Regions from separate parts of the Sutcliffiella sp. NC1 genome, predicted to be linked through region 2. Evidence: predicted binding sites of a transcription regulator. Region 2 holds the regulator's gene; each other region holds the start of a gene.
The links. Region 2 encodes CtsR, which represses protease genes until heat stress. Its sites were predicted from a motif close to ATGGTCAATAAAGGTCAAACA; they were not measured.
Positions count from the first base shown of each region.

Region 1: the regulator CtsR is predicted to act here: its motif matches at 2,796-2,816, upstream of O1A01_RS14165 (ATP-dependent Clp protease ATP-binding subunit).
Region 3: the regulator CtsR is predicted to act here: its motif matches at 5,678-5,698, upstream of clpB (ATP-dependent chaperone ClpB).
Region 4: the regulator CtsR is predicted to act here: its motif matches at 3,929-3,949, upstream of clpP (ATP-dependent Clp endopeptidase proteolytic subunit ClpP).

Region 1 is NZ_CP115153.1:2,718,931-2,727,267, reverse strand. It holds gene speD (adenosylmethionine decarboxylase) at 1-38, opposite strand, end outside; gene O1A01_RS14190 (polysaccharide deacetylase family protein) at 172-1,032, opposite strand; gene O1A01_RS14185 (hypothetical protein) at 1,061-1,303, opposite strand; gene O1A01_RS14180 (DUF421 domain-containing protein) at 1,324-2,178, opposite strand; gene O1A01_RS14175 (DUF1657 domain-containing protein) at 2,193-2,399, opposite strand; gene O1A01_RS14170 (DUF1657 domain-containing protein) at 2,464-2,667, opposite strand; gene O1A01_RS14165 (ATP-dependent Clp protease ATP-binding subunit) at 2,878-5,016, shown strand; gene O1A01_RS14160 (YqeG family HAD IIIA-type phosphatase) at 5,145-5,627, shown strand; gene O1A01_RS14155 (hypothetical protein) at 5,745-6,170, opposite strand; gene O1A01_RS14150 (penicillin-binding transpeptidase domain-containing protein) at 6,291-8,291, opposite strand.
Region 2 is NZ_CP115153.1:104,656-112,992, forward strand. It holds rRNA gene O1A01_RS00545 (23S ribosomal RNA) at 1-1,637, shown strand, start outside; rRNA gene rrf (5S ribosomal RNA) at 1,716-1,832, shown strand; partial or broken gene O1A01_RS25385 (hypothetical protein) at 2,954-3,046, shown strand; gene O1A01_RS00555 (CtsR family transcriptional regulator) at 3,277-3,738, shown strand; gene O1A01_RS00560 (protein-arginine kinase activator protein McsA) at 3,753-4,295, shown strand; gene O1A01_RS00565 (protein-arginine kinase McsB) at 4,298-5,389, shown strand; gene clpC (ATP-dependent protease ATP-binding subunit ClpC) at 5,386-7,827, shown strand; partial or broken gene radA (DNA repair protein RadA) at 7,969-8,337, shown strand, end outside.
Region 3 is NZ_CP115153.1:1,242,780-1,251,116, reverse strand. It holds gene O1A01_RS06285 (BMP family ABC transporter substrate-binding protein) at 1-689, opposite strand, end outside; gene O1A01_RS06280 (Rossmann-fold NAD(P)-binding domain-containing protein) at 769-1,542, opposite strand; gene O1A01_RS06275 (alpha/beta fold hydrolase) at 1,648-2,385, opposite strand; gene O1A01_RS06270 (hypothetical protein) at 2,572-2,697, opposite strand; gene O1A01_RS06265 (YjzD family protein) at 2,813-2,995, shown strand; gene clpB (ATP-dependent chaperone ClpB) at 3,090-5,666, opposite strand; gene O1A01_RS06255 (YjzC family protein) at 6,116-6,295, opposite strand; gene O1A01_RS06250 (metal-sulfur cluster assembly factor) at 6,390-6,695, opposite strand; gene O1A01_RS06245 (prolyl oligopeptidase family serine peptidase) at 6,715-7,458, opposite strand; gene O1A01_RS06240 (Cof-type HAD-IIB family hydrolase) at 7,567-8,337, shown strand, end outside.
Region 4 is NZ_CP115153.1:4,121,775-4,130,111, reverse strand. It holds gene rapZ (RNase adapter RapZ) at 1-569, shown strand, start outside; gene O1A01_RS21580 (gluconeogenesis factor YvcK family protein) at 569-1,531, shown strand; gene whiA (DNA-binding protein WhiA) at 1,603-2,544, shown strand; gene O1A01_RS21570 (HPr family phosphocarrier protein) at 2,576-2,833, shown strand; gene O1A01_RS21565 (hypothetical protein) at 2,851-3,114, opposite strand; gene clpP (ATP-dependent Clp endopeptidase proteolytic subunit ClpP) at 3,244-3,828, opposite strand; gene O1A01_RS21555 (hypothetical protein) at 4,105-4,476, shown strand; tRNA gene O1A01_RS21550 (tRNA-Arg) at 4,570-4,645, shown strand; gene rpoN (RNA polymerase factor sigma-54) at 4,849-6,153, shown strand; gene O1A01_RS21540 (glutaredoxin family protein) at 6,169-6,411, shown strand; gene O1A01_RS21535 (sugar-binding transcriptional regulator) at 6,557-7,585, shown strand; gene gap (type I glyceraldehyde-3-phosphate dehydrogenase) at 7,677-8,337, shown strand, end outside.

The sequences.
Region 1 (8,337 bases), 2.3 Mb from region 2:
CCATGAAGAGTGACTCTTTGTTCTTGATTCCATTCCATGACAAGTTCCCCTCTTTCATTCTTATTCGATTTACTATATTAGTTAACATACCCAAACTTTAAGCAATATAAATATGAATTAACATTCAAGAGTAAAAAAACGCCTATGCAACAACATAGACGTTGTATATACCTATTTTTGATAAGGAATATTTAATAATTCTGGTACAGTAACAAATTCAATTCCTTGCTCTTGAAGAGAAGGGATAATTTGTTGTACTGCTTGAATTGTTCCAGTTCTATCACTCGTCCAATCGCCGCCATCATGCATTAAAATAATGGAACCAGGTTGTGTATTACTTAATACATTGTAGGCAATAATATTTGGCGGATCTTCTTGCCAATCTAAGGAATCTACGGACCATCCTACTACTGTATAGTCCATCTCCCCTAGTCTTTCTACTAATTCGTTAAACAAAAAGCCATATGGCGCTCTAAACAATTTTGTCCGATACCCTACAATTTCTGCTAGTGTATCTTCTGTTCTTTGAACTTCTGTTTCTAATGTTGCAATATCTCCAACTTCGACAAGATTAGGATGCCAGTATGTGTGATTTCCTATTATATGTCCTTCGTCTACAATCCGTTGAACTAGCTCTGGATAAGCAGCCGCTCTTGCTCCCATTAAGAAAAAAGTAGCCTTCACATCATTTTCTTTTAATACATCTAACAACTGAGGAGTGAATCGTGGATCTGGTCCATCATCGAAAGTTAAAGCTACTCTATTCTCCTCTGTAGACCCTCTTAACACAACAATCTCAGGGTATCTTTGTTGAAGAATAATATTAGATACTGGTCGTTTTATTCTTTCTACTAGTTCAGGACCCCCTTCTGGCTGCGGGATGTCATCGGGCTGTTGACGATTATCACGCTCTTTTTTCCAAAACCAAGTAGGTACTTCCTCTCCTCCCGAGCTATGGGCTGATAGTGTGGAAGGTTGTATTAGTAACAATAGTACGAGTAATGCAAATGCAATGCTATATAGCTTTTTCATTGTTGTTCTACTCCTCTTCAATAAGCATTCAATGTTTCAAACTTGAAGTGACACCATCAGCAGCTTCTGCAAGTGAATGGAAATTTTCATTCATAATACTACTTATTTCATCATTGGTAAGTATTCTATTTTGTGATTCAGTAGATGAAACTGAATTTTCTTCTGTTGGTGATTGTTTATTCCGATTATTATTAATCGCAATTAGAGTGACCCCGAGTCCGATACCTATCGCTGTTGTCCATAAGTTAGAAGTTCTACTAGTTGTAAACATACTTTTTATCCCAGCCTTTCTTATTTTAAATATGATTCGACTTTTTTAATCGCATTATTTAATTTATTTTTGTTTTTTTCAAACATTTCTTTTGCTTCTTTATTATCTGTTGCTAGAGCAAACCCCTCTAGGTCAGCTGCACATTTTTTTAGCATTGCTAACAATAGTGGTCTTTGCTGTGGTGAAGGAACTGTTATTGTATCATCATATAAATCAATCGTTAGTTCACCGTAAGAATCAACTTGTCCAACATATACGTTTTCTAACAAAACACCTAATTTATCAAGTTCTGTTTGTAACCACTGTCTATTTTTTCCGCTTTTTCCTAACGAGTCATCAACTATTTTTCCATCTTGGATGACAGTATAAGGTTCCTTCTCTTCAGCTACTTTTATGTTTAACAATTTAGGTGTTACGGGTAACATCTCTTTTTTCGGAAAAACACTTACATCGCCTGTTGCTTCTAAAATAGCGAATTCTACATCAGCATATTTAAAGATGTTTTTTTGACGTAAGGAACTTAAGAGCTCATCTGTTGTTAGTTTTTCCTTTTTTAAATTATCTTCTAAAATTTTTCCATCTTTTATTAAAACGGTTCCATTACCTTTAGTAAAATCATGAAACTTTTTACTTTTTAGTGCGAATAAATCAATTAAAAATAATACTAGGCCTATAAGAAGAATAGAAATAATCCCGTGAATGAATGGACGATCAGCTATTATAATAAAAGCGGACAAACCAGCTATAGTTATACTTGTTAAAAATTCAAATAAACCTAAATCACCGACTTTCTTTTTACCAACAAGCTTCGTTATTGCAAAAAAGAGAACGATGACTACGAATGTTTTTAATAGAACCTCTACCCATCCAGGCAAATAATACCACCTCTTTAATTACTTTTATATTGTGGTTCCTCTGTTTCAATTTCCACTACCCTCATTTGAAGGTCGTTACTTATTTCTTCAATCGTTATCATTGTTTCGTGAAATACTTTCTTTGCCTTTTCTTCCTCACTATTAATTGCTAAATGAGATAATTGTGCGTCAATATTTTTTAATGTTGCTACTGTTTGTTTTACGTTAGAAATAACAGTCATTAAGTATCACCTTTAATCATTTAGTTTGGAGTTGACAATATTGCCAACTCCTTTTTTATAAACATTATTGATTATATTGTGGCTCTTCTTGTAAGATTTGTTGCAGTCTTGGCTCAATACTGTCAATAATCGTTTGTGTTTGTGTTGCCGCATTTTGATAAAGTTGTTTTGCTTGCTCATTATCAGTTTGTAATGCAAACGTTTCAAAGCTCGCTTGTGCACTCTTTAGACCAGCTACCGTTTGTTTTACCTGTGTCCCTACAGTCATGTTCATCCCTCCTAGTAATAAATTCGTGTATATTTTTCGTTAAAATAGAAAAAAAATGACTACAATTTCATCCCAAAATAACTACTTATTTCCTCTACATACATAATTTTTATTCTCCTTAACTGTTGAAAGTCAAAAAAGGTCAAAGTATAATATAAATACCGGAAGGTCAAATATAGTCAAAGTCAATTTAAATAAGGAGGTATATTTATGCTTTGTCAAAAATGTAAATTTAATCATGCAAATGTTGAATTACGCATTCAAGTAAATGATGAAAACAAAAAAATACATCTTTGCTCAAAATGTTACAAAAACATAAACAATAAAATACCTGTCCCTAACGGCTTGTTCCATAATAACTTTCCTTTTGGCGATTTCGCTAATTGGAATGGAACGGATGAACATTTTGACAATAAAATGAATGAGCCTGTAACAAAAAACTCTAATCGTGGTGGAGGTATACTAGATCAATTAGGGAGAAATATAACAACCGCTGCTAAAGCTGGTTTGATTGACCCAGTAATTGGAAGAGATAAAGAAATACAACGAGTGATAGAAATACTAAATAGAAGAAATAAAAACAATCCTGTCTTAATTGGAGAGCCAGGTGTTGGTAAAACAGCTGTTGTTGAAGGGTTAGCGCTTCATATTGCAGAAGGAAAAGTCCCTGCCAAACTGAAAAATAAGGAAGTCTATTTATTAGATGTGGCCTCATTAGTAGCTAACACAGGTATTCGTGGACAATTTGAAGAACGTATGAAACAAATTATTCAAGAACTACAGGAAAAGAAAAACATTATTTTATTTATTGATGAAATTCACCTTCTTGTTGGTGCAGGATCAGCTGAAGGCTCTATGGACGCTGGTAACATATTAAAACCAACCCTAGCTCGTGGCGAATTACAACTTGTTGGTGCGACTACTCTAAAAGAATATCGTCTAATTGAAAAAGATGCAGCATTAGAACGTCGATTCCAACCGGTTACAGTGACTGAACCGACATTAGATGCTGCATTAACGATACTAAAAGGCATTCGTCATAAGTATGAAGAGTTTCATCAAGTTAAATATTCAGAAGATGCTTTGAAAGCTTGTGTAAACCTTTCTCACCGATATATACAAGATAGACATTTACCCGATAAAGCAATTGATTTATTAGATGAGGCTGGTTCAAAGAAAAATTTAATAGATCCTATGGTAGATTTTGAATCGATGCAGATTCGACTTAAAGAAATTGAGACAGAGAAACAGAAAGCATTGAAAGAAGAAAATTATGAAACTGCTGCAAAACTTCGAGATGAAGAGCTGAAAATAGAAAATGAACTTAAGAAAGAAAACAAGAGTGTACCTACTGTTTCTGTTGAAGATGTAGAAGCAATTATTTCAGAAAAAAGCGGAATCCCTCTAGGTAAAATTCAAAATGATGAACAAAATCAATTGAAAAATTTAGAGGGAAATTTAAATAAGAAGGTTATCGGTCAGCATAAAGCAGTTGAAAAAGTTGCAAAGGCAATTAAAAGAAACCGAATAGGTATAAAACGAAAAAATCGCCCAGTAGGTTCGTTTTTATTCGTAGGTCCAACTGGTGTCGGAAAAACAGAATTAACAAAGTCGTTAGCTGAAGAGCTATTTGGTACAAAAGATTCAATGATTCGATTAGATATGAGTGAGTATATGGAAAAACATTCTGTATCTAAATTAATTGGTTCTCCCCCGGGTTATGTAGGCCATGAAGAAGCTGGGCAATTAACGGAAAAAGTGCGTCGAAACCCTTACAGTATAATTCTATTAGATGAAATCGAAAAAGCACATCCTGACGTACAGCATATATTCCTTCAAGTAATGGAAGATGGTCGATTAACCGACAGTCAAGGACGTAATGTAAACTTTAAAGATGCAATTATTATTATGACAAGTAATGCAGGAGTGACAGATAAAAAAATTACTGTTGGATTTAGTAACACTTCAAAAAATGAATCAAACAACAGTGAGTTTATAGATTCATTATCTGCTTATTTCAAACCAGAATTTTTAAACCGCTTTGATGGTATTATTCAATTTGATTCGTTAAACGAGAAACAATTAGTTGAAATTGTTGATATAATGCTTACTGATTTAATGAATGTTATGAAGGAAGAACATGGTATTACCCTTTCCATTACAGACAAAGCGAAAGTAAAATTAGCCCAATTAGGTTATCACCCAAGTTTCGGGGCTAGACCGTTACGTCGTATTATTGAAGAAAAGGTAGAAGACAAAATTGTCGACCTTATGATGGAAAATACTTGTGAGGAATTATGTATTGATGTAGATCATGAGGAAAGTATCGTTATAATAAAACATAAATAACCGGTAAAAGCTGTTCTTACTACTCAAGTAGTAAGAACATTTTTTAATATTTTTATATAGTAAATTTCAATAAAATGGACAATATAATTTATAAGATTTTATTTAATAAAATGAGGCGGTACATACTTATGAAGTACTTTAAACCTGATTTTGAACTGGATCACTTTTCAAAAATGGATGCTAATTGGTTGGAACACCATCGAGTAAAAACAATATTTTCAGATTTAGATAGTACATTAGCCATACACGATGAACCTGGTGGAGACGACTTACGAACATGGATTCAAATGTTAAAAAACCATCAGGTAAAACTCGTTATAGCGTCAAACAACAGTCAAGGGCGTGTGGATCGATTTTGCCAGCCTTTTGGTATTATTGGTTTTGGCAAATGCGCAAAGCCAGCTCCTTATAAATTACGGAAGCATATGGACGCAATAGGCGCTTCAAAAGATACTAGCGTTTTTCTAGGTGATCAATTATTTACGGATGTTTGGTGTGGAAAACTGTTGAACATTCGGACGGTTCTAGTTAAACCAATCGGAAAAGAACATGAGCCTATACAAATTGTCTTAAAAAGAAAGTTAGAAACAATAGTGAAAAATCGATGGTGAAAAAGAAAAACTGCTAAAACAACAAAAGAACATAGATAATAAAGAAATTGAGGTAAACAAGCTTTTCCCTAATTAACGTTCTTCCTTAGGAGAAAAAATAGAAGGTGATCATTCATATCACCTTCTAAATTCAAAATCGATATAGCTTAACAGATCATCTATTCCATGATTAAAAGTAAAGAAATGAGGAAATTGCTCATCATCTAGTAAAAGTAAGTGTGGGTCATCATTTTCAGGTAAGATAATAATAACTTCCTCTACTATATGATAAAACCATTCGTTTGAAACGGTAACGGGTTTTACTAGTGGGACTTTTATCATGTGTCCAGTTTTAGGTATAGGATCAAGCTTTTTATATACTCCGTTTATATTATTAATTATTTTAAACGTTTCTCTTTGAATGTCACTTGAAGAAGAAAACGTCTTCACAACAGAACTAATGCTATTATCGAAAATTTCTACTTTTTTCTCTTCTTCTGCTCCACACACTATATTTCCGCAGAATGTAACAAGTAAAATTAGTAGGAAAACCTTTTTATACATTTCATCACCTCTTCTCTAGTCATTTCCTAAAATCCGTTAGTAATGATACAGGAGCATTTATTTTATAGTTTCCTACATTTAAAAAAGGTATTACTATAAAAGTAATACCTTTTCTTTACATTAATCATTATTTAATGATCTATAAAAATGATTAGCTTTTTCCACCACATAACCACTTCCACCCTTATCTTCTACTCCTTCGATAAGAATAGCGGTCACGATATTAGGCTGTTGTTGATCGTAGGACACAAAAATACCATTTTCCGTACCAACCGTTCCTTGCTCGCGTTTAATTTCGGCAGTTCCTGTTTTTCCTGCAATAGCTTTTGACTCTAAATTAGCTTTTCTTGCGGTCCCTTCTGTTACAACTTGTCGTAAATATTGTTGTAGCTGCTTCGCATGTTCCTCGCTAGTTAATTCAGTCCATATTTCGCTAGCTTCTTCTTCAAAAAGTAAGGGCTTCATCATATTTCCGTTGTTGACGATACCGCCGTAAATATTAGCTAAATGTAACAGAGGTAATAAAATTTCCCCTTGACCATATGCAGTATCTGCAAGAGCTATCTCACTACTAATGGAGTTAGAATTAGAAATTTGCGGTGGTGTTAAATAATATTTAAATGGTAAAGCTTCACCAAATCCAGCTTTTCTTAATCCATCCACAAAAACATCAGTTCCAATTTTTAAACCTAATTGAGCGAAATAAATATTATCAGACACAACAATTGCATCTTTTAAATCAACAGAATGAATGGAGCTATCTACTCGAGTTACTTTATAATTGCCCCAGGAGTCATCTTTTTGCCATTGTTTTTCAGTAATTTCAACTTTTTCTGCTGGGTCTATTATGTCATTGTTTAAAGCAATCATCGATGTTAATAACTTAATAGTCGACCCAGGAGAGTATGAAGCATGGAACCTATTTAATAACGGTAAATCCTCATCGTTTGAAAGTGATATATCCAACCCAGGAGATAGGTTAAACACATATTCATTTGGATCAAAGGAAGGTAAGCTTATTAAACTACGAACTTTCCCAGTTTCAGGCTCAACTATTACGGCTGTACCTTTTTCTTCCCTTAATGTTTCGTATAGAGATTGTTGTAAATTACCGTTAATGGTTATTTGCACGGTTTCTCCATTTCTAGCTTCTGTCCGTGCAATTTCTACTGTACTACCGTCTTCCTTTTCATAATAAATACTTTTTCCATCAATCGGCCTTAATCTATCTTCTAACAATTGTTCAAGACCCCTTTTTCCTATCCAATCGGAAGCTCCATATTGCTTATCAGCATATTTTTCTAACTCTTCCGCTGTAATCGGGCGTATATAACCTATAAGATGAGCAAGTGACTCTCCATAAGGGTAAATACGGGAGCTTGCCATTCTGACACTAACTCCAGGAATAGTTTCCAATTCCCGAACGACTTGTTCGTCACTTAACGAATACTTCCTAATAGGAACAAAATGGTCTGGTTGTACCCAACTTTGAGAATATTCACTTTCGATATACTCTTCACTTAAACTCGTTAGGGAAGCAACTTCTGATAATGATTCACTACTAAAGTTTCCAGGAACAATACCGATTTCAAAAACTTCTCCGTTCGCAGCAAGTGTGTTACCTTCACTATCAAGTATTTCCCCTCTTACTCCTTTGAAAGTTCCGATTCTAACTCTATCTCCAGTAGACAATTGTGGCAAAATAAAATGTGTATCCCATTCAATAAACCAATCTTCTTGTTCGTCTTCAACCACTTCTTTTTTAAATGGAACATCGACCGAATAATCAATATTTCCTGCCAGTGTGTCAAATTGGATGGATATCGGGATGGATAACTCTTCTAGCTCCTCCCAAACTATGTTTTCATCTTGAATAGTAATCTTTAAATTATCTACTTGAAGATCAGCATAAAGTTTTTCGTACCTCTCCCCAAACTCTTCAAATGTGAAACGTTCTTTACTAGTAGTTGTTAAGTAATTTTCATACATAGAGGTGTAGTCCGAATTACCCCAAAGTTGTATGTAATCATTAAGCTTATTATATGGATTTGCTTCTTCTTCCTTTTGGCAGCCTATTAAGAATAAAAGACATGCTAATGCTATTATTATGTTTTTTTTCAAGTATTTTCTCCCCCCATTTATAAAGAAAACATTGTATATATTATAC
Region 2 (8,337 bases):
GGTATGAGTAGCGAAAGAAGGGTGAGAATCCCTTCCACCGAATGCCTAAGGTTTCCTGAGGAAGGCTCGTCCGCTCAGGGTTAGTCGGGACCTAAGCCGAGGCCGAAAGGCGTAGGCGATGGATAACAGGTTGATATTCCTGTACCACCTCATTCCGTTTGAGCGATGGAGGGACGCAGGAGGATAGGGTAAGCGCACTGTTGGATATGTGCGTCCAAGCAGTTAGGCTGGATAAGTAGGCAAATCCGCTTATCCTAAAGGCTGAGCTGTGATGGCGAGGGAAATATAGTACCGAAGTTCCTGATTCCACACTGCCAAGAAAAGCTTCTAGCGAGGAATATGGTGCCCGTACCGCAAACCGACACAGGTAGGCGAGGAGAGAATCCTAAGGTGAGCGAGAGAACTCTGGTTAAGGAACTCGGCAAAATGACCCCGTAACTTCGGGAGAAGGGGTGCTCTGTTAGGGTGTTAAAGCCCGAGAGAGCCGCAGTGAATAGGCCCAGGCGACTGTTTAGCAAAAACACAGGTCTCTGCGAAGCCGTAAGGCGAAGTATAGGGGCTGACGCCTGCCCGGTGCTGGAAGGTTAAGGGGAAAGGTTAGCGCCTCGGCGCGAAGCTTTGAACCGAAGCCCCAGTAAACGGCGGCCGTAACTATAACGGTCCTAAGGTAGCGAAATTCCTTGTCGGGTAAGTTCCGACCCGCACGAAAGGCGTAACGATCTGGGCACTGTCTCAACCAGAGACTCGGTGAAATTATAGTACCTGTGAAGATGCAGGTTACCCGCGACAGGACGGAAAGACCCCGTGGAGCTTTACTGTAGCCTGATATTGAATTTTGGTACAGCTTGTACAGGATAGGTAGGAGCCTGAGAAGCCGGAGCGCTAGCTTCGGTGGAGGCGTCGGTGGGATACTACCCTGGCTGTATTGAAATTCTAACCCGCGAGCCTTATCGGCTCGGGAGACAGTGTCAGGTGGGCAGTTTGACTGGGGCGGTCGCCTCCTAAAGAGTAACGGAGGCGCCCAAAGGTTCCCTCAGAATGGTTGGAAATCATTCGTAGAGTGTAAAGGCACAAGGGAGCTTGACTGCGAGACCTACAAGTCGAGCAGGGACGAAAGTCGGGCTTAGTGATCCGGTGGTTCCGCATGGAAGGGCCATCGCTCAACGGATAAAAGCTACCCCGGGGATAACAGGCTTATCTCCCCCAAGAGTCCACATCGACGGGGAGGTTTGGCACCTCGATGTCGGCTCATCGCATCCTGGGGCTGTAGTCGGTCCCAAGGGTTGGGCTGTTCGCCCATTAAAGCGGTACGCGAGCTGGGTTCAGAACGTCGTGAGACAGTTCGGTCCCTATCCGTCGTGGGCGTAGGAAATTTGAGAGGAGCTGTCCTTAGTACGAGAGGACCGGGATGGACGCACCGCTGGTGTACCAGTTGTCTTGCCAAAGGCATAGCTGGGTAGCTACGTGCGGACGGGATAAGTGCTGAAAGCATCTAAGCATGAAGCCCCCCTCAAGATGAGATTTCCTTTAGCGCAAGCTAGTAAGATCCCTGAAAGATGATCAGGTTGATAGGTTCGAGGTGGAAGCGTGGCGACACGTGTAGCTGACGAATACTAATCGATCGAGGACTTAACCAATTTAAATGAACGATACGAATGATCTTGATGAAAATATATTATCTAGTTTTGAAAGAACAATTCTTTCAACTAAATATGTCTGGTGATGAAGGCGAAGAGGTCACACCCGTTCCCATACCGAACACGGAAGTTAAGCTCTTCAGCGCCGATGGTAGTTGGGGGCTGTCCCCCTGTGAGAGTAGGACGTCGCCAGGCAAAAGAAAAAACGGTTTAGTGCTAATAGGCGCTGACCGTTTTTTTGTTGTCTAGTTCCAGGCGTTAGCGGCTAACAAACTTCCCATTCTGTCCGTACGATAAGTCAACATCGGTTCATGCTAACGCATTCACCGTGTTTCCTTTATCTCCTACCAGAATAGTCCAGTTTGTACGCCGCTGATCGAACGCCTTCCACTTTTCTACTTTGTTCGGTATGGGAACGACCGAAGGTCGAAAAGTAAATATTATTAAAATGGAATAGAAAATAAAACAGTACACTCCCGATGGTGCCAGAGAAGCGAGAAGATCGAGGAAGCGAAGGCAGTAAGGACCGGAGCGGCAGAGCTGACGAAGAGGTTCGACGCTTATCGGGCGCCAGCGGCGAACACGGAAGTTAAGCTCTTCGGTGCCGATGGTAGTTGGGGGCTGTCCCCCTGTGAGAGTAGGACGTCGCCAGGCAAAAGGAAAAAACGGTTTAGTGCTAATAGGCGCTGACCGTTTTTTTGTCTAGTTCAGGCGTTAGTGGTTAATGCCATTTATATAAGCAAAAAATCCCGCTCTGTAATGCTGAATCGGCTCAAGGGTGGTTTATTTTTATCGGTTAATAATAGCAAACTCGAACACCTACGTTATACAGTGTCTATATCCGTTTCATCATATTACATGGAGCAAAAGAAACTCATTTGAAACATTAATGTACAATTATTGAGATAACATGGGGTTCATTCTATTCATTGCGAGTAAAATGATGGTGTAAAATATGTTTTATTATAAAAATAGGTAAGGTACTTAACAGATTTACTGATTTACTTAACAAGTTGAGAAAATTACTTAACAGATCTGCTGATTTACTTAACATGTTGAAAAAAACTTAACAGACCGACTTATTTACTTAAAAGTGATGAATTTGCCCTTTTTAATTCAAAAAAATAAACAGTACTACTTTTGGAAGGTTCACAACACTAGAGGCTGCCCCCCTGTGAGAGTAGGACGTCGCCAGGCAAAAAGAAAAACGGTTTAGTGCTAATAGGCTCTGACCGTTTTTTTGTTGTCTGGCTATGGTAAATAGGATTAGCCCATAAAGTTGGTCAATAAATGCAAATCACTTAACGTTACCTTTGGATGTGAATGATGATGGTGCACATATCCTCACACTACTACTAACGTTCTTTTATCATTATATGCGTCAAATAATTGAACATGGTTATGTATATAGATAAAGGCGCTACTGTCTAACTCTTTACTATCTTTTGTTTAACTTCAACTATGTGAATATTCAAAAGAGAAATTTACTGACTAATATTTTCTACTAATTAAGTTTAACTAGAGGCAAAATGTGGAATTCTGTTTATGGAGGTTCTAATAGTTGAAAAATCTTCTCGGACATTATATATTTTTATTATAGTCAAAGATAGTCAAGGTCAAGAGAGGGGGTAATCCGGCAATGAGAAACATTTCAGATATCATTGAGCAATATTTGAAGCAAGTATTAGAGCGAAATGATAATAATTTTGCTGAAATTAAAAGAAGTGAAATTGCTGATAAGTTTGAATGTGTACCTTCCCAAATTAATTATGTCATTAATACAAGATTTACGTTAGAGCGTGGTTATATTGTTGAGAGTAAGCGAGGTGGCGGCGGCTATATTCGAATAATGAAAATTAAACCACATAGTCATATACATCTCATAGATCAAATAATTGATATTGTACGAAACAGGGTTTCGCAATCGAGTGCCGAAGATATAATATACCGTTTAGTGGAAGAAGAAGTAATCTCTGCGAGGGAAGCAAAAATAATGATTAGTGTTATGGATCGTTCCGTATTATATTTAGAATTACCTCAAAGAGATGAATTGCGGGCGAGGATGCTCGTGGCAATGCTAAATTCTTTAAAATATCGATAGGGGAGAGTGTATCGATGATATGTCAAGAGTGTGGCCAAAGACCAGCTACAATGCATTTTACGAAAATTATTAATGGTGATAAAACAGAGTCTCATTTGTGTGATCAATGCTCACAAGAAAAAGGAGAAATGTTTATGTTCCCAGGGAACTCGGCTTTTTCCATTAATGATTTATTGTCGGGGTTATTAAATAATAATCAACAAATGTCACAGTCCAAAGAGAGTGCTGTACAGAATAATAAAGTACTTCAATGTGATCGTTGCAAATTAACATATGAACAATTTACGAAGATTGGAAGGTTTGGTTGCTCTAATTGTTATAAAACATTTCAACCAAACATTTTGCCGATTTTGAAAAGGTTGCATGCAGGAAATACAAGTCATACAGGGAAAATACCTAAACGTATCGGCGGTGGCTTGCATATTCGAAAAGAAATAGAAGAATTAAAAACACAGTTACAATCGTTCATCGCAACAGAAGAGTTTGAAAAGGCTGCGGAAGTGAGAGATCGTATACGGAATTTAGAAAAAGTGCTAAATGAACAGGGGGATCGATAGTTATGTCTCTTGAGCATTTTTTAAATCATACGGTAAATTCTTGGATGAATGAGGAAGGCCCCTACTCTGATATCGTGTTAAGTAGTCGAATTAGATTGGCTCGAAATTTAAATAATATTCAGTTCCCAACGGTTGCAACAAACGAAGAAGGTCAACAAATTATCGGATTAATGATGGAGCATTTTGCTGAAAAGGAAGTCGAAAAAGTTGGGAAACTTGAGTTCCTAAACATTAGTGAATTAAAATCATTAGAAAAATGGGTGTTAGTGGAAAAACATTTAATAAGCCCTCAACTTGCAGAAGAATCTAACTATGGTGCTTGCTTACTATCACCAAATGAAGAAGTTAGCATTATGATTAATGAAGAAGATCATATACGGATACAATGTCTTTTTCCGGGTTTGCAATTAAATGAAGCGTTGGAGTTAGCTCAGCAATTTGATGATTGGATGGAAGAAAAACTAGATTTTGCATTTGATGAAAAATTAGGATTTCTAACGAGTTGTCCAACAAATGTAGGTACAGGTATGAGAGCTTCCGTTATGATGCATTTGCCAGCTCTTGTCATCACTCAGCAAATAAACCGAATGCTACCAGCTATTAATCAATTAGGTTTAGTGGTAAGGGGCACATATGGTGAAGGTAGTGAGGCACAGGGTAATATTTTTCAAATATCAAATCAAATTACTTTAGGTAAATCTGAAGAGGATATTGTTGATGATCTATTAAGTGTTGTACATCAATTAATTACTCAAGAGAGAACAGCGAGAGAAGCATTACTAAAAACTTCTCACATACAATTAGAAGACAGAGTCTTTCGTTCTTACGGAATATTAGCCAATAGTCGAATAATTGAATCGAAAGAAGCTGCTATTTGCTTATCTGATGTCCGTTTAGGGATTGATTTAGGATTAATTAAAAATGTTTCAAGAACGATATTAAATGAGTTAATGATTTTAACACAACCGGGATTTTTACAACAGTACGCTGGTGGTCCACTTCGACCAAATGAGCGTGATATAAGAAGAGCTACTTTTATACGTGAAAGATTAAAACTAGAAGAGTTAAAAGATAATGGAGGCGATGTAAAATGATGTTCGGTAGATTTACAGAAAGAGCACAAAAAGTATTAGCACTAGCCCAAGAAGAAGCACTTCGTTTAAAACATAATAATATTGGTACAGAGCATATTTTACTAGGTCTAGTACGTGAAGGAGAAGGTATTGCGGCAAAAGCACTTATTGCACTTGGCTTAGGTCCAGAAAAGATACAAAAAGAAGTTGAAAATTTAATTGGACATGGGCAAGAAAGTGGTCAATCAATACCTCACTACACACCAAGAGCGAAAAAAGTTATTGAGCTTTCTATGGATGAGGCAAGAAAACTAGGGCATTCCTATGTCGGAACAGAGCATATTTTATTAGGGCTAATTCGCGAAGGTGAAGGTGTAGCAGCTCGAGTATTAAATAACTTAGGAGTTAGTCTAAATAAAGCAAGGCAACAAGTGCTACAATTGCTAGGTAGTAGTGAGACTTCAAGTGGACACCAAGGTGGTGCTGCGTCTAATGTTAATACACCAACTTTAGATAGTTTAGCTCGTGATTTAACAGCCGTAGCTCGAGAAGGTAGCTTGGATCCTGTAATAGGAAGAAGCAAAGAGATTCAACGTGTTATTGAAGTTCTTAGTCGTAGAACAAAAAATAACCCAGTATTAATAGGAGAGCCTGGTGTAGGTAAAACAGCTATTGCTGAAGGTTTAGCTCAACAAATTGTAAATAATGAAGTTCCTGAAATACTTCGTGATAAACGAGTAATGACACTCGATATGGGTACGGTAGTAGCAGGTACGAAATATCGTGGGGAATTTGAAGATCGTTTAAAGAAAGTAATGGATGAAATTCGTCAAGCAGGCAACATTATTTTATTTATTGATGAGCTTCATACGTTAATTGGTGCTGGAGGAGCAGAAGGTGCTATCGATGCATCGAATATTTTAAAACCTTCATTAGCACGTGGAGAATTACAGTGTATTGGTGCAACGACATTAGATGAATATAGAAAATATATTGAGAAAGATGCTGCTCTTGAAAGACGTTTCCAACCAATCCGTGTTGACGAACCAACAGTGGAAGAGTCTATTCAAATATTGAAAGGGTTACGTGATCGTTACGAGGCTCATCACCGTGTATCCATTTTAGATGAAGCAATTGAGCAAGCAGTAAAGCTATCAGACCGTTATATTTCAGACCGCTTCTTACCGGATAAAGCGATTGACTTAATCGATGAAGCTGGTTCGAAAGTACGTTTACGCTCTTTTACTACTCCACCAAACTTAAAAGAGTTAGAAGTAAAGTTAGAGACAGTTCGTAATGAAAAGGATGCAGCAGTTCAAGGCCAAGAGTTTGAAAAAGCAGCATCACTCCGAGATACAGAACAGAGATTAAGAGAACAACTAGAAGAAACGAAAAAGACGTGGAAAGAGAAACAAGGTAAAGAAAATACGGAAGTGACAGTAGAAGACATCGCAATGGTCGTTTCTAGCTGGACGGGAGTACCAGTATCGAGATTAGCACAAACTGAAACAGATAAGTTATTAAATATGGAACAACTTTTACACGGTCGAGTAATTGGTCAAGATGAAGCGGTTATAGCCGTTTCAAAAGCTGTTCGTCGTGCTCGTGCAGGGCTAAAAGATCCAAAACGCCCAATAGGTTCTTTCATTTTCTTAGGACCAACAGGTGTAGGGAAAACAGAATTAGCTAGAGCGCTTGCAGAGTCTATTTTCGGAGACGAAGATGCAATGATCCGTATCGACATGTCAGAATATATGGAGAAACATTCAACATCACGTTTAGTTGGGTCGCCTCCAGGGTATGTAGGTTATGATGAGGGTGGTCAATTAACAGAAAAAGTTCGTCGTAAACCATATTCAGTCGTATTGTTAGATGAAATTGAAAAAGCACACCCTGACGTATTTAATATTTTATTACAAGTTTTAGAGGATGGTCGCTTAACAGATTCTAAAGGAAGAACAGTAGATTTCCGAAATACAATTTTAATTATGACATCTAACGTCGGAGCAGATGCATTAAAACGTAATAAATTTGTAGGATTCAATATACAAGATGAAAACCAACAGTATAAAGATATGAAAGGGAAAGTAATGGATGAACTAAAGAGAGCGTTCCGTCCTGAATTCCTAAACCGTATCGATGAAATGATTGTATTCCACTCTTTAGAAAAACAACACTTAAAAGAAATTGTAACGTTATTAGCAGATCAATTAACAAAACGTTTAAAAGAGCAAGATATTGATCTTGAATTGACGGAAGCAGCAAAAGAAAAAATATCAGAAGAAGGATATGACCCTGAATACGGTGCAAGACCACTTCGCCGAGCAATTCAAAAACATATTGAAGACCGTTTATCAGAAGAGCTTTTAAAAGGCACAATAGAAAAAGGTCAAAAAGTTGTATTAGATGTGCAAGATGGACAGTTTGTCGTGAAAGCAGCGGAAAAAGCAATAAAATAAAAGCCTTAGCATCTAGGAGGTAAGCCATGAAAGAAAAAATGGATTACCTCCTTTTTTAAAATGTTTTAGGCTATCTTTTCGAGAAATTTTTATCATAAAAGAAACGAAACAAAGGTATTTTAATATAGAGAGGGTTTATGTATGGCTAAGACAAAAACAAAATTTATTTGTCAAGATTGCGGTTATGAATCTCCAAAATGGATGGGGAAGTGTCCAGGGTGTAATGCTTGGAATTCAATGACGGAGGAAATAGAAAAAAAAGCTTCGAGAAGAGGTGGGTTTACTACTTCAGACAGTTCTATCGTTCGAAAGCCAGAGCCAATCACCTCGATTGAATCTAGGAAAGAGCCTAGAATAAGGACGGAAATGAAGGAATTAAACCGAGTACTTGGCGGTGGAATTGTTCAAGGTTCCCTCGTTTTAATTGGAGGAGATCCAGGGATAGGGAAATCTACTTTACTATTACAAGTATGTGCACAACTCGCTTCAAACAAGCAACGAGTACTCTAT
Region 3 (8,337 bases), 1.1 Mb from region 2:
TATAAGCCTTTTTCTTTTAACGTATTAATTACAGGAATATTATATCCATCACCTGCTGGATAAACAATATCAACATCATTTTCTAACATTTCATTAAGCAACATTACCGCTAATTCTGGGTCGTCCCAATTTTGAGTGAATTCGATATGAACTTTTATATCTGGATTTTCAAAATAAGCACCTTCGAAATACCCGTCTACCTCTGGCTGCCATTCAAACGCAGCAAGCACACCGATATTATTCGTTTCTGTCATATGACTAGCTACCATCCCGGCAAAAAAGCCCATTGCATTAGCATTAAAATTTAAGGACGTTACATTTTCACCATATACTGCTGCATTAAAGCATACAAAATGAATATGTGGGTAATCTTTCGCTATTTCATTAAACACTTGTGCATATTGATTGCCGTGACCGAATATAAGATTAATTCCTTTTTCATCATATTCCTTTACTGCACTTTTTATAGAAGCTGATTCCTCTATCCCTTCCATATAAAATACATCTACGTTAAATTCGGATTGAATTTTTAACAATCCCTTGTACCCTTTTGTCCCCCATACTTGATCATGAATGGTATCTGGAACTAATAAGCCTACCTTATGTAATTTTTCTGATTGTTCAACTTGTCCACATCCTGCTAAAAAAAGGACAAGAAAGAATAAGAATGAAATAGTTCTTATTTTCATAAAAAAAGCACCATCCTAAAAGTGAGTTTTAGTTGGATTTTTACCGAATAGATTGCATCAACATGGTGCATAAATATTATTATTCTATAATCCTTTTACTTCGTAATTTTATCATGACGAATCTTTTCTGTAAATGTAGTCCTTCTTCTACTGTAATAGTTGGTTTATACGAAATAAAATCCCAAATTATTTTGTCGTTCTCGTTTATCCAGACATCTACTTCTTTGACTGGGATATTAAGCTCTTTACTAATTATTTCCCAAGAATTTTTTTCTGGATTAGTTGCAAATAATGTGGTCTCTGTTACCTTTTCTTCCCACAAGGCAACTAACGCTTCACATAAATTTTCTATATAAAGATAATCTTTTCTTTTAATTTGTAGTTCTTGTTGTTGTTCATCGTTACGTTCTATCCGTTGAAAAATAGCCTGTTGAATAGGGGAAGATTCTGAATCCCACGGTCCAAAAAGTTCTGGAGTAATTACTGTAATATATTTATCATTCGAATTAGTTAAGTTCCTATTATTATGTTGTAATGCAGAACAAGTTACAATGACTTTTTGCACACAGTTTGATAGCTGATTAATTTGTTCTACTTCCTCTTCTGTCCACTCTTTTTCCGCACAAATAAATAAAACATCATATTCTTCTTTATCTACATTCGATTGTAAATCTTGCATCAGTGCATATTGAAAAAAAGCATTCCTACCAATTTCCATCAATTTTTCTTCTTCTGATTCCGTCCGTTTTATTATTGGATCAACCGCTAAAACATCAAATTCCTTTGAGATTAATGTTTGGCATAATTGAAAACCTATAAAGCTAGTAGCACCAACAACTATTGCACTACTCATATTTTCCACACCACCTCTTTAATAACTTCTCTCAAACATCTTATACAGTATCGTATGCAAAAACATAATAATAGTCCCTATCATCGAGAATTCGAAGTAGGGACTTTATAGCCTATGTTCATACTTACGGAAAAATTGACAAATGGAATATCCGTAACTATATCGTTTTTCAACTAAATGAAAGGTAAGTTGGATTGGACTTTGCTCTTTTTTTCTAAGTTCTTCAAATTTTTTGCAATGACGATTTGGGTCATAAATGAACCCCGTTGTCGTTTGCCATATTTTAACTGGAATAGTCGTTTTAAATTGTTCCATTTTTAGTAATTTTAGTTCATTATCCATTTGTTCTATCGGAAAGTTATATGCTTCTGCTATTTCTCGTCTCAACTTTTTAAAGAAAAACCTTCGTTCCTTTTCCTGTTCTAAATGATTCTGTAAATCTAAGCATGGGTTAATCATTGCAACCGATCTTAATTGATGAGGCATTTCCTCCATTAATTGCAAAGCTATTAAACCACCCATTCCTTCTACTAAAATATGAATTTTATCATTCAATATTTCTTGTTTAAGGACAATATGGTACAGCTGTTTTACAAAATCTTTTGCTTTTTTACTCCCCCAATTTGTACCGTACAAATTGGAATAAAAAATAGTGTACCCTTCTTCTAATAACTGAGAGATTATTCTCCTTCGGCCTAAATGCTGTATCCATAAGCTTTTTTCTTCATCTACGAAGTGGTTCGTATCTCCAAGAATGAGAACTCCAAAACCGTTAGGCTTTTCCGGTACATGTACGATATTCCATTGCCCACCCATGTAAAAAATCCTAAAATCTTTATTCATGACCATCGTGCCTCCAGCTCCATACTTGTATACTGTATGTTATGATAAAAAAAATGCTATGTTAAAGGCGAAAGTTGGATTTTTTACTTCAAATAAATGAAATGCAGACAGAAAGCTGTATGAAGACGTAGTAAATTTTATAGATACATAATTTAAGCTACGTCCTTATTAAATTGATTCGACTGTTTATTCTACATCGTGACTTAGTTCCATTTTTAAGCGTTCAATCGTTTCTTTCCCTAATGAGGTTAGATTTGTTTCTTCTTGTTCTAACAACAGCTCCAATTCTAACAATTTTTCAACATTACTCATGGAATCCAGCTCCTTTTAGAAGTTCTTCTCATTTTTACATTTATTATATGCTTTATTTATGGTAAAATATCCGAAGAATAATATTGTACACTTCAAGAAATGGAGGGGAAGATCGTTGCGTATCATTGCTACTTTATTTTGGACACTTCTTCTTGTGAACATGATTTCATATGTAGTTGCTAGTATGCAGGGGGATACATATAATTTTATTACCTCTTCTATCGTAGCCGTTATATTTGCTGGATTTGTAATGTTGATTGGTAAAGCGCTACCAAACGAACCAGTGGAGAAGCATTAATTTTTATACTTTTCTGGAACAAAAGAACTTGGCCAAGTTGGACAAGTTCTTTTGTTTGTAGAAGATATCTTCTCAAGCTTCTACATATATAGTTCTATTTTATTGTTAATTTTCCTTCTTCCAAACCAATATTTATTTGGCTATCCTCTTTTATTGCTCCACGAATTATTTCTTTAGCAAGTAGCGTTTCTACATGCTTTTGTATATATCTTTTTAAAGGTCTTGCACCATAGGTTGGATCGTATGCAGCATCAACGATATAATCTTTCGCCTCATTCGTAATAGTTAACGACATTTGCTTATCTTTTAAACGAAGCTGTAGTTCTTTCATCAATTTATCTACAATTCCTTTTATTATCGCTTTATTCAAAGGAGTAAAGACTATCGTATCATCTATTCTATTCAATAATTCCGGACGGAAATGTTGCTTTAATAAAGTAAGAACTTTTTCTTTCGCTTCCTCAAGCTCATCACTTTCTAATAAAATATGGGAACCTATGTTAGATGTCATTATAATAACAGTATTTTTGAAATCAACAGTTTTCCCTTGAGAGTCTGTTATGCGTCCATCATCTAACATTTGTAACAAGATGTTAAATACTTCTGGATGCGCTTTTTCGATTTCATCTAATAATATGACCGAGTATGGCTTTCTTCTTACGGCTTCCGTTAATTGTCCACCTTCTTCATATCCAACATAGCCTGGAGGTGCCCCAATCAACCTAGATACCGCATGTTTTTCCATGTATTCTGACATATCGATTCTTATTAATTGATCCTCACTATCGAACAATGAATGAGCTAATGCTTTTGCTAATTCTGTTTTTCCTACTCCAGTTGGTCCTAAAAAGATAAACGAGCCGATTGGGCGGTTCGGATCTTTTATACCAGCACGAGCACGAAGAACTGCATCGGCTACTAACTCAACCGCTTCATCTTGACCTATTACTCGCTCATGTAAAACTTCTTCGAGCTTTAACAGCTTTTCTCTTTCGCCTTCTACTAACTTTGTTAACGGTATGCCAGTCCACTTTGAAACAATGCTAGCAACTTCTTCTTCTGTTACTTCTTCTCGCAATAGTCGGTTTTGTTTTTCAGTCTGCGAGTTTACTTCTAATTGCTGAATTTCTTTTTCAAGGGCTGGTAATTTACCGTGTCTAATTTCTGCAGCTTTATTGAGGTCATATTTTTCTTCGGCCTCTTCTAATTCCCTTTTTAGTCGCTCTAATAGCTCTCTTTTTTCTCGTATACCTTGGATCGATTGTTTTTCGAGCTCCCATTGTGCCTGTAAATTGGATACTTTTTCTTTTAATGTAGCAATTTCTAGTTGAACTTTCTCTCTTCGCTCTATAGACACTTTGTCTTTTTCTTTACTTAACGCAGCTTCTTCGATTTCTAATTGCATCACTCTTCGCGTAATTTCATCTAATTCACTTGGCATCGAGTCAATTTCTGTCCGAATTGTTGCACATGCTTCGTCTACTAAATCAATTGCTTTATCGGGCAAAAATCGCTCTGAAATGTAGCGATCTGACAATGTAACAGCAGACACAATGGCACGGTCTTGTATCCTAACTCCGTGGTGTATTTCAAATCGCTCTTTTAAACCACGTAGTATGGAAATGGCATCTTCGGTTGAAGGTTCACGAACTAACACTTGCTGGAACCTTCTTTCTAATGCTGGGTCCTTTTCAATATATTTACGATATTCATTTAATGTTGTCGCGCCAATACAATGAAGCTCCCCTCTAGCTAGCATCGGCTTTAGCATATTTCCAGCATCCATGGCTCCTTCTGTTTTTCCTGCTCCGACAATAGTATGAAGTTCATCAATAAAAAGGAGAATGTTTCCATCACTTTTTCGCACTTCATTTAAAACAGCCTTTAAACGTTCTTCAAACTCTCCACGAAACTTCGCACCTGCAACTAGAGCACTCAAATCTAATGAAAAAATTGTTTTATCTTTTAATCCTTCTGGCACATCCTTTTTCACTATTCTTTGAGCTAACCCTTCTACAATTGCCGTTTTACCTACGCCAGGCTCCCCAATTAAAACTGGATTATTTTTCGTTTTTCTTGATAATATTTGAATGACTCTTCTTATTTCTTCGTCTCGTCCGATAACAGGGTCCAGTTTACCGCTCTTTACTTCTGCAATTAAATCTCGTCCATACTTTTTTAGCACTTCATATGTCCCTTCTGGCTGCTGAGTTTCCACTTTTTGATTCCCCCTTATCCCTTTTATTGTTTCTTCTACTTTTGAACTGGAAAGATTATACGATTTTATTATTGTTCGTAATTCATAATGATTTGTTTTTTGGACGAATGATAAGAAAAAATGTTCAACGGAAATATAAGCATCTCCCCATTTTTCTCTTAACGTATCTGCATGTTGGAATATGTGTAGTAGCTGAGGAGAGACGTGTGGTTGTTGAGATTGTTCACTTGTAATTTCTGGATTATTCAATAAAATTGTATTTACTTCCTCTAATAACTGTCTTGTGTTTACAGAGAGCAATTCTAATATTCTTGGTACTAATCCACCTTCTTCTTTCATTAAACAGTACAGTACGTGCTCAAGTTCTATTTGCGGATTTTTCTTTTCTTTGGCGAGCGCTTGTGCGTTTATTAATGCTTCTTGTAGTTTCTCTGTTAACTTATTCATCTCCATGACCAGCTTCTCCTTTGACCAATATTGACCTTAACTATATTATAAGCAATGCATAAAAAAACGACAAGAAATTAGAAGAGAGCCACCCTAACAGTAGGATGGCTTTCATAAAATCACGAGATCCTGCGGAATAAGCTCCAGTTTGTTTGGACCTGAGCGAGCCGCCTCCGCTTTTCTGACTGTCTAGCTACGGCGGCTAGGTCCGGCTCAAACTTCACTTTTCCTCCGTACGATAAGTCAACATCGGCTCTCTACGTTCGCCGTGTTTCCTTTATCTCCTACCGGAACAGTCCAGTTTGTACGGGCCTGTTCGAAGCGCCTCCGCTTTTCGGATTGTCTAGCTGCAGGGGCTAGCGGCTCGAGGTCACAAGTCAATGTCAAAGAGCGACCTGCTAGCCGGCTTGCCTTGTGCTTGTCGCCGCTAAACGAGCCCCTTCCGCTTTTCTAGTTTACGGTTTTCTTTTTCTTGCCCATACTCTGTTGTGGTTAGATGTTTCCGGGAATGTGTCTCCTGCTTTTAGAGTGACACGTTTAGGGTGAAGTACTGTACTTCCTGTTTCACCAATTTCTAAATATGTTCCATTATTCGGAGCCTTCTGTCCAGGCTTGAACTGATTGTTTTGACCCATGCTGTATCCCTCCAATATTAAGAGCGTACATATACATTTTCCCCAGTGAGCAGGTTTTTCATGAGTCTTTTTCTTTTCCGAATAAATCCAACTGTTAATCCGTTACATTTAACGCAATTTTAGCGTAGCGACTCATACGGTCTTTACTCCATGGCGGGTTGAATGTAATGTTTACATCTACTTCTTCTACGCCTTCAATTGGTTCCACTTTGTTTTTGATATCTTCTACTATTGTTCCTGCTAACGGACAACCTATCGAAGTTAATGTCATTGTAATCATTACTTTTCCATCATTAATTTCACAATCGTATAATAAACCTAAATTGACAATATCGATACCTAATTCTGGGTCATTTACCTCTTCTAATACTTCCATTACTTTATCTTTTAATTCAGCCATTTTTATTGCCTCCTTATTTTTATAAATGTTCTGCAAACCAGTTTGCCGTTGCATACATTCCTTCTTTTGAAACTTTATGACTTCCATTAGGATCTATCACTAATTTAACGTTGGATCCTTCAGGAATTGTTTCACCAAATTTTTGTATATGGTGTACTGGCACTTCTTTATCTAAAGCTCCATGCCAACAATATAATGGGCGTCCATTAAGTAGTTCCGGTTTTTTACTTAAATCGAATGGTTTTAATTGCTCTAACGCTTCAGCAATTTCTACCTCACTTAATGTTATTTGCCCCTTAAGTGCATTTAATTTTTCTAATGCAAATTGCTCGTATGAAGGAGTACCCATTAAACTAACTGCCGCTTTTATCCATGAATATTGTGTTAGGCATCCTAACGTCGTAATTGCGCCCATGGACGTACCTGCAACTCCAATTCTTGCTTCTTCTATCTTTCCCTCTTCTATATAAACTTTTCGTAACGTATTTACATCTGTAATATTTGTTAATACAATCTTCCAAAAAGTTGCTGCTAACTCATGCGGTTGTAATCTTTTTCCTCTCTCTCCGTGATAAAGGCTATCTGGTAAGACAACACGAAAACCTTTTTCAGCCATTAAATACGCATAAGAGAGATTCATTTCTTTCATACTTGTTATACCATGAAAAAAGAAAATGGTTGGGGCTTTTTCATTTTTTATGGATTGATCATAAACTTCCAATAACGGTATTTCCTTTATTTTTCGTTTTTCTATATGTATCATTACTAATCCCCCTATACGACTTTTCCTTTATAAGTGTAACATGTAGAGATTTTTTTTAAAAAAGGTTACACTTGAAATAGAAAATATTTCATAGAGCAAGGAGTAAATATGACAAATAACAAACATTTAATTGCAGTCGATTTAGATGGCACCTTATTATCCGACGATAAAAAAGTTTCACAACGTAATAAAGCAGCCTTACAAGAGGCAATGAAACAAGGTCATGAAGTAGTGATTGCAACTGGTAGACCGTTTAGAGCAAGCTATATGTATTACCAAGAAGTTGGGATGACAACTCCAATTGTTAATTTCAACGGTGCTTTTGTACATCATCCACAAAATGATAACTGGGGAACTTTTCATGAACCACTTAGCTTAGATGTTGTAAAGGACGTTATTCAAGTAAGTGAAAAATACCAAATCCATAATATTCTTGCCGAAGTAATGGACGATGTTTACTTTCATTTCCATGATGAAAAATTACTTGATATTTTTGGTTTTGGAAATCCTCGTATGGAAACTGGTGATTTAAAACAAATATTAAAGAAAGACCCTACATCTGTCCTTATCCATGCTAGTGAGGATGAGGTAGAGAAAATTAGAAAGTACTTATCTGAAGTGCATGCCGAAGTTATTGATCACCGACGATGGGCTGCCCCATGGCACGTTATTGAAATTGTTCGTTCCGGAATAAATAAAGCAGTAGGATTAAAAAAAGTTGCGGATTATTATAATATCCCGACCTCTAACATTATTGCGTTTGGTGATGAGGATAACGATTTTGAAATGATTGAATTTGCTGGAGTTGGTGTTGCGATGGGTAATGCAATTCCTCAATTAAAGGAACGAGCAAATGTTATTACGAAAACAAATGAAGAA
Region 4 (8,337 bases), 920 kb from region 2:
ATAAAGAAACGAGACGATCACATCCACTTGCAAAAACGGGGTTACCGCTTGAAGGTATTCAGCATGAACGTGAGCTGTTAGAAGAACTGAAAGGTCGCGCTCAACTTATACTCGATACTACCGATTTAAAACCACGAGAGCTACGCGAAAAAATCCTCCATCAATTCGCAACGCATTCAAAACATACGTTTAAAGTAAACGTACTATCTTTTGGGTTTAAATACGGGATCCCAATTGATGCGGACTTAGTGTTTGATGTGCGTTTTTTACCGAACCCTCATTACATCGATCATATGAGGCCAATGACTGGATTAGATGAAGAAGTATCCTCTTATGTGCTAAAATGGACAGAAACACAAAAGTTCATCGAGAAGTTAACCGATTTATTAACATTTATGCTTCCTTATTATAAACGTGAAGGAAAAAGTCAACTTGTCGTTGCAATTGGTTGTACAGGTGGCCAGCATCGATCTGTCACGTTAGCAGAATACTTCGCAAAGCATTTTGGTGAAGACTACGAAACAATCGTGACACATCGCGATATCGAGCGTAGAAAGGAACGACATTAATGAGTGAGACGAAACTTCCAAAAGTCGTCATTATTGGTGGCGGTACAGGGTTACCTGTTTTATTACGCGGATTGAAAAAATACAACATTGATATTACAGCAGTCGTGACCGTTGCAGACGATGGAGGAAGTTCGGGAAGATTAAGGGATGAATTGGATATTCCACCACCGGGAGATGTACGAAATGTACTCGCAGCGTTATCCGAAGTGGAACCGTTAATCGAAGACCTTTTTCAGCATCGATTTAATACTGGAAACGGACTATCTGGGCATTCATTAGGCAATTTATTATTAGCTGCAATGACAACGATACGTGGTGATTTTGTAACCGCCATTCGTGAAATGAGTAAAGTATTAAATGTACGTGGTAAAGTGCTTCCAGCAGCTAACCAAAGTGTTGTCCTTCACGCTGAAATGGAGGATGGTACGATTGTTTCGGGGGAATCGAAAATACCGTATTCCGGCAAGAAAGTAAAACGAGTATTTTTATCACCAGAAAAAGTGGAGCCTCTTCCTGAAACGTTAGAAGAAATTAGCAGTGCGGACTTAATTATTATCGGTCCTGGAAGCCTATATACGAGTATTTTACCGAATTTGCTAGTACCGAAAATCGGAGAAGCCGTTTGTGAAGCGAAAGCAAAAAAGGTGTACATTTGTAATGTGATGACCCAAGCCGGAGAAACATTATCTTATAAAGCAAGTGATCACGTTCAAGCGTTATACGACCATATGGCTCGGCCTTTTATTGATACGATTCTTGTTAACAATGAAAACATACCAGCCAACGTGCAAGAACGCTATACGAAAGAGTTAGCACTACCTGTAGAAGTGGATGAGGATAAGCTACAAGCGATTGGCCTTGAAATCATTCAAGATAACCTTATCCGTTATGAAGATGGAGTAATTCGCCATGATACAGATAAAGTGGCGTCTCTTTTATATTCAATGATTGATGTAACTTGAGTAAATGAAGGTGGTTAGAGGTAAGGGATACCTTATCGCTTCCCCACAAATAATAATGGGGGGATTATGGGATGTCTTACGCATCAGAAACGAAAAAAGAACTAACAACGTTAGAAATAAAAGATTGTTGTGTAAAAGCAGAACTATCCGCACTCATAAGAATGAATGGCTCTTTATCTTTTTCCAATAAAAAGTTAATATTAGATATTCAAACTGAAAATGCAGCAATCGCAAGACGCATTTATACGTTAACAAAAAGACTGTATGATGTGTCCATTGAATTGCTAGTTCGAAAAAAAATGAGACTGAAAAAGAATAACGTTTATATCGTTCGTTACTCGGAGCAAGCTCATTATTTACTAGAGGAACTTCAAATTTTGAAAGACGGTTTTACGTTCATTCGAGAAATTTCCGAAGACATTACAAAAAAGAAATGTTGTAAACGTTCTTATTTACGCGGAGCATTTCTAGCAGGTGGATCGGTAAACAATCCAGAAACATCTTCGTATCACTTGGAAATATTTTCACTGTACAAGGAGCATAACGAATCATTATGTGACCTAATGAATATGTTTCACTTAAACAGTAAAACGTTAGAGCGTAAAAAAGGATATATCAACTATTTAAAAGAAGCAGAGAAAATAGCTGAGTTTTTAAACATTATTGGTGCACACCAGTCTCTTTTAAGGTTTGAAGATATTCGTATCGTTCGCGATATGCGTAACTCGGTAAACCGTCTCGTAAATTGTGAAACAGCTAACTTAAATAAAACGATCGGTGCAGCGATTAGACAAGTTGAAAACATAAAATTTATCGAGCAAACAGTAGGACTGCAAATACTGCCAGATAAATTAAGAGAAATTGCCGAACTACGCGTCACGTATCAAGACGTCACACTAAAAGAACTTGGGGAAATGGTCTCTAGCGGTACGATTAGTAAATCTGGAATCAACCATCGGTTAAGAAAAATAGATGAAATAGCGGAAAAGCTACGCTCAGGAGAAAAAGTATAAATATATAGAGAGAACTTAAGGAGGAATTAAGATGGTACAAAAACAAGTAGAAGTAAAATTAAAAACAGGATTACAGGCACGCCCGGCAGCGTTATTCGTACAAGAAGCAAACAAATTTTCAGCTGACGTGTTTCTTGAAAAAGAAGGTAAAAAAGTAAACGCAAAAAGCATTATGGGACTTATGAGCTTAGCGGTAGGCTCAGGTGCGACTATCACACTAATCGCTGATGGCAACGACGAAGCAGAAGCATTAGAAGCACTAGTAAAATACGTTCAACAAGAAGGTTAATACGAAAACCGTTCCACCTAACAATGTGGGCGGTTTTTTGTTGTTTCAGTCTCGAGTGCGTCAATTATCTTTTTATCTGCGTCAAAAAAGTCGGAAAGTGCGTCAATTATTTTTTTATCTGCGTCAAAAAAGTCGGGAAGTGCGTCAATTATCTTTTTATCTGCGTCAAAAAAGTCGGAAAGTGCGTCAATTATTTTTTTATCTGCGTCAAAAAAGTCGGGAAGTGCGTCAATTATCATTTTATCTACGTCAAAAAAGTCGGCAAGTGCATCAATTATCATCCCAACTACGTCTATAAACTCTCCACCATCATAAATAAAGCCACAACGAACATCTATTCCCTCGCAACCCCCTTCTTAAAAGTAAAAAAGCGCATCCCAACCAACATTGGGACACGCTTATCTCTAACATTAGTTATTATTTCTAATAACTTTATCAATTAATCCATACTCTAACGCACGGTCAGCAGTCATGAAGTTGTCACGCTCTGTGTCACGCTCGATTACTTCCATCGGTTGACTAGTGTTGTCAGCTAAAATGCGGTTTAACTTTTCACGTAAGAAAAGGATACGCTTAGCAGCAATCTCAATTTCAGTTGCCTGACCTTGAGCTCCACCTAGTGGTTGATGAATCATTACTTCACTGTTCGGTAAACAGAAACGTTTACCTTTCGCACCAGCGGATAGTAAGAACGCACCCATGGATGCAGCCATACCGATACACATTGTGCTTACATCTGGCTTAATGAAATTCATCGTATCATAAATTGCCATACCAGCTGTAATGGATCCACCTGGAGAGTTGATGTATAAAGAAATATCTTTATCAGGATCTTCCGCAGTTAAGAAAAGTAATTGAGAAACGATAGAGTTTGCTACGTTATCATCAATTGGACTTCCTAAAATAATAATGCGGTCTTTTAATAGACGAGAGTAAATGTCGTATGCACGCTCACCACGACTTGTTTGTTCAATAACTGTAGGAATTAAGTTCATCTCACTTTTCCTCCTTAAATGTTCTTATTAGTGATAACTAAATTAATAAAGAGAAACGCGGTAATCATTTCCTCTTCTTATGTATCTTTATTCTACAACTAAGGTCAAGAATGGTCAAATGAAAAACCTCGTGAATCTCTATGTTTTTTCTCTACCCTTACATCATAACCATTCTACATAAAATTAAACTTTTCCTTCCTAATATCGTATTGTAAAAATTAGAAATGTATGATTAAGTTATACATGGAAGTTAGACGTATAAAGGTGGGAACCCATTTGAAAAAAATATTTATTTTAATCATCATAACATTATTTTTTGCTGGTTGTAGTTCAACTGCAAAAGAGAAAGTTGATACAAGAGCAATACTAGTTCAAGAAGTTACGGTTGCATTTGCTAATGGGGATCGTGAACTACTAGAAGAAAAAGTGAAAATTGAAGATCATAAAATAGATGAGTATATAGAAAAGTGGTCCCAATCGAACATTAGCGGTAAAGCGGAAACGGACTTTACGGTAGAAAAACAAGGGGACTTTACGTATCATGTTTTTGAAACAAACAAAGGGAAAGAATCTGGGTACGTTATTTTCCGTGTGTTTGAACATTTACATACAGGTTTTTACGTTGATTATGTACAGTTTGTTTCATAGATATTGAAAAATTAGCGCGAATAGCCTATAATTAGTGAGCGAATGATTTTGTTTGCACATCAGTGTGGGTAAATCTCATTCACTTCTTATTTTGCGCTCGTAGCTCAGTCGGATAGAGCGGTGGTTTCCGGTACCACGTCTGTCGGGGGTTCAAGTCCCTTCGAGCGCGCTAAAATAAATCTCTATTTCTATTATGAAATAGGGATTTTTTCTTGTTTAAAGGCATAGTAACTCTTTGGAAACGTATATTTGATAATAATAGAAGCGATAAAGCGGTAGGTACGGATCGAACAAAATGTAGTCGCCATTAATTTACATTCAAAAACGGACGAATCTCATGTAAAATAGAATAGTAGGGAGGAGGGCTGTTAGATGAGACATGATTTACAACTAGTGCAAACGCAAACATTAAAATTAACGATGACACAAGAGTTAAGACAAGCAATATCATTACTACAATACTCAACTTTGGATTTAATTCCTTTTCTGCAAGAGCAAGCGTTAGAAAACCCCCTGCTTGAGTTAAAAAATCAAGAAACATATGCTTCATCTTATCAGCAAAGAAAAGGAAATTCAGATTCCGATTTTACAATTGAAAATGTAGGATATGATAAAGAGTCGATACGAGATTATATCGAGACACAAATACTATTAGACAAAAAGATTACGAAAACAGAGCGAAATTATGTTAAAAAATTATTACCGTATCTCGATGATAACGGTTATTTTACAGAATCAACTTCGTTTATAGCGCAACAAATGAAGGTAAGTGAACATACAGTGGATACGTTAATACAACTAGTCCAAGGGTTAGAACCTGCCGGAGTAGGAGCTCGAAACTTACAAGAATGCATCTTACTTCAATTAACAAGACTTCCGAAACGTAGTCGTGTAGCAGAAGAAATTATCGAGGAACACTTTCACCTATTTGCAGAAAAAGCGTGGAAAACATTGTCTAAGCAAACAGGGTATTCTTTAAAAGAAATACAAGAGGTTTTCGACTTAATTGTGACGCTTGAACCTAAACCAGGTATACGTTATGGATCCAATGATCATGCGAAATACATTATCCCTGATTTATATGTGACAGAAATTAATCATGAGTGGATTGTTTCGCTGAACGACGAATTAATTCCTCAAATTGAAATTAATGAAATTTACGCTAATCATTTAAACGGAGATGATGGACGTTACATTCAAGAGAAAATCCAACACTGTCACTGGTTAATTAGAAGCTTAGACTATCGAAAACAAACATTAATCCGGGTGATGGAAGAAATCGTCCGCCTGCAACATTCCTTTTTCGTAAATGGTCCGTCTTTTTTGAAACCGCTAACATTACGAGTGATTGCCGAGCGACTTGATGTTCATGAGTCTACAGTAAGTCGTGCAACGAAAGAAAAATATGTTCAAACGCCGTATGGATTGTTCGAATTAAAGTATTTTTTCTCACAAGGGTATGTTACGACACTTGATGAAGAAAAGTCATCGCGGCAAGTAAAGGGAGTACTGCAGTCAATTATAGAAAAAGAGAATAAGCAAAAACCATATTCCGACCAAAAGCTGACAACCTTACTAAAAAAAGAGTATAGTATAGATATCTCAAGAAGAACGGTGGCAAAATATCGAGAGCAGCTCCATATTCCATCTTCTTCACAACGAAAAAGATACGATTAGAAAGGTGACAGCGTAATGAAAGTAACACTTTATTCGAAAGAAAATTGTTCTCTATGCGATAAAGGTAAAAAAATATTAGAAGAGTTACAAGAAGAAATAAAATTCTCGATTGAGGAAGTAGATATTTACAAAGACGACATGCTACTAGAAAAATATCAAATTATGATTCCGGTTGCGGAAGTAGATGGCGATATGCTGGGATATGGTATTTTTAACAAAGTTGACATAAGAAACCGCTTACTTGAAAAAATCAGCTAATGCCTAGTTGAATAAGCTTTTAACCTCTGTTAGAATAGAAATTGTAGCCGAGGTGTTTTTTTTTACAACTGGTGGGACATAATATGTCACACAGGGACGAAATGAGTCCCTATTGGAAAACGACACCTAAAAGGGGAAGCTATTGATGAGAAATATTGTAGAGATTCAACAAAAATTATTACCGGATCTTCTATCTGTTATGCAGAAAAGATACGAAATTCTTCGGTACATACGATTAATGCAGCCCATTGGTAGAAGATCACTTTCTACAAACCTTGGACTAAGTGAGCGTGTTTTGCGTAGTGAAGTAGATTTTTTGAAAAAACAAGATTTACTCAACATAAGCACTTCAGGTATGACACTTACGCAAGAAGGTACCATATTAATGAGGCAGTTAGAAGAATTTATGAAAGAAGTATCTGGTTTAAAGGTGTTAGAAGAGGGAATTAAAAACCAACTACAACTTCGACAAGTTGTCATCGTACCCGGAAATAGTGATACTTCCCCGTGGGTAAAAAACGAGATGGGTCGAGCGTGTGTAGCCAGTATGAACCGTTATTTAAAAGAAGAAAATATTATCGCGGTAACTGGAGGTACGACGATTTCTGCAGTTGCAGAAATGATGGCGCCTGAATCTAAAAACCGAAACCTTTTATTCGTTCCAGCTCGTGGTGGGCTAGGCGAAAATGTACAAAATCAAGCTAATACGATTTGTGCAGCAATGGCCGAAAAAACGAAAGGCCAGTACCGATTACTTCACACACCAGATGAATTAAGTAACGATGCTTATCAGTCAATGATTGCGGAACCATCTATTAAAGAAGTGCTTGCACTCATTAAAAATAGTAGTATGGTTGTTCATAGTATTGGGGACGCTAAAATGATGGCGATGCGCCGAAAAACAGCTCCTGAAAATATGAAAAAGATCGAACAATGCAAGGCTGTTGCAGAAGCATTCGGTTATTATTTCAATAGTGATGGAGAAGTAGTCCATCGAGTACAAACAGTAGGAATGCAATTAGCAGATTTGGAAAAAATAGAAACTGTTATTGCGGTCGCTGGAGGAGCTTCGAAAGCGAATGCCATTCGAGCTTATTTAAAACAAGCACCACATACCATCCTTATTACAGATGAAGGTGCAGCAAAAGAGCTAATTAGGGAGACTCTCCCTTAATTAGGGAACGTTTTAGTATTTGTCCAACTAACAAATATTGAAACAGACCTACTATATAAAAAAATTCTTAGTATTCTAAGGAGGAAAAATCATGGCAGTAAAAATTGGTATTAACGGATTTGGTCGTATCGGACGTAACGTATTCCGCGCAGCTTTAAAAAATTCTGAGGTAGAAGTAGTAGCAGTTAACGATTTAACAGACGCTAACATGCTTGCTCATCTTTTAAAATATGATTCCGTACACGGTAGACTTGATGCGGACGTTAAAGTAGATGGCGATAGCCTAGTAGTTGATGGAGTAGCTGTAAAAGTTACTGCTGAGCGTGACCCTGCAAAATTAACTTGGGGAGAAATGGGAGTAGACATCGTTGTTGAATCTACTGGTTTCTTCACTAAGCGTGCAGACGCTGCAAAACATTTAGAAGCTGGAGCGAAAAAAGTAATTATTTCTGCACCTGCTACTGACGAAGATATTACAATTGTTATGGGTGTTAACCATGACAAATATGATGCAGCTAGCCATGACGTAATTTCTAATGCGTCTTGTACTACAAACTGTTTAGCTCCATTTGCAAAAGTATTAAACGACAACTTTGGTATTAAACGTGGAATGATGACAACTGTTCACTCTTACACAAATGACCAACAAATTTTAGATTTACCACATAAAGACTACCGTCGTGCTCGTGCAGCAGCAGAGAACATTATCCCAACTTCTACTGGTGCAGCTAAAGCGGTATCTCTAGTATTAC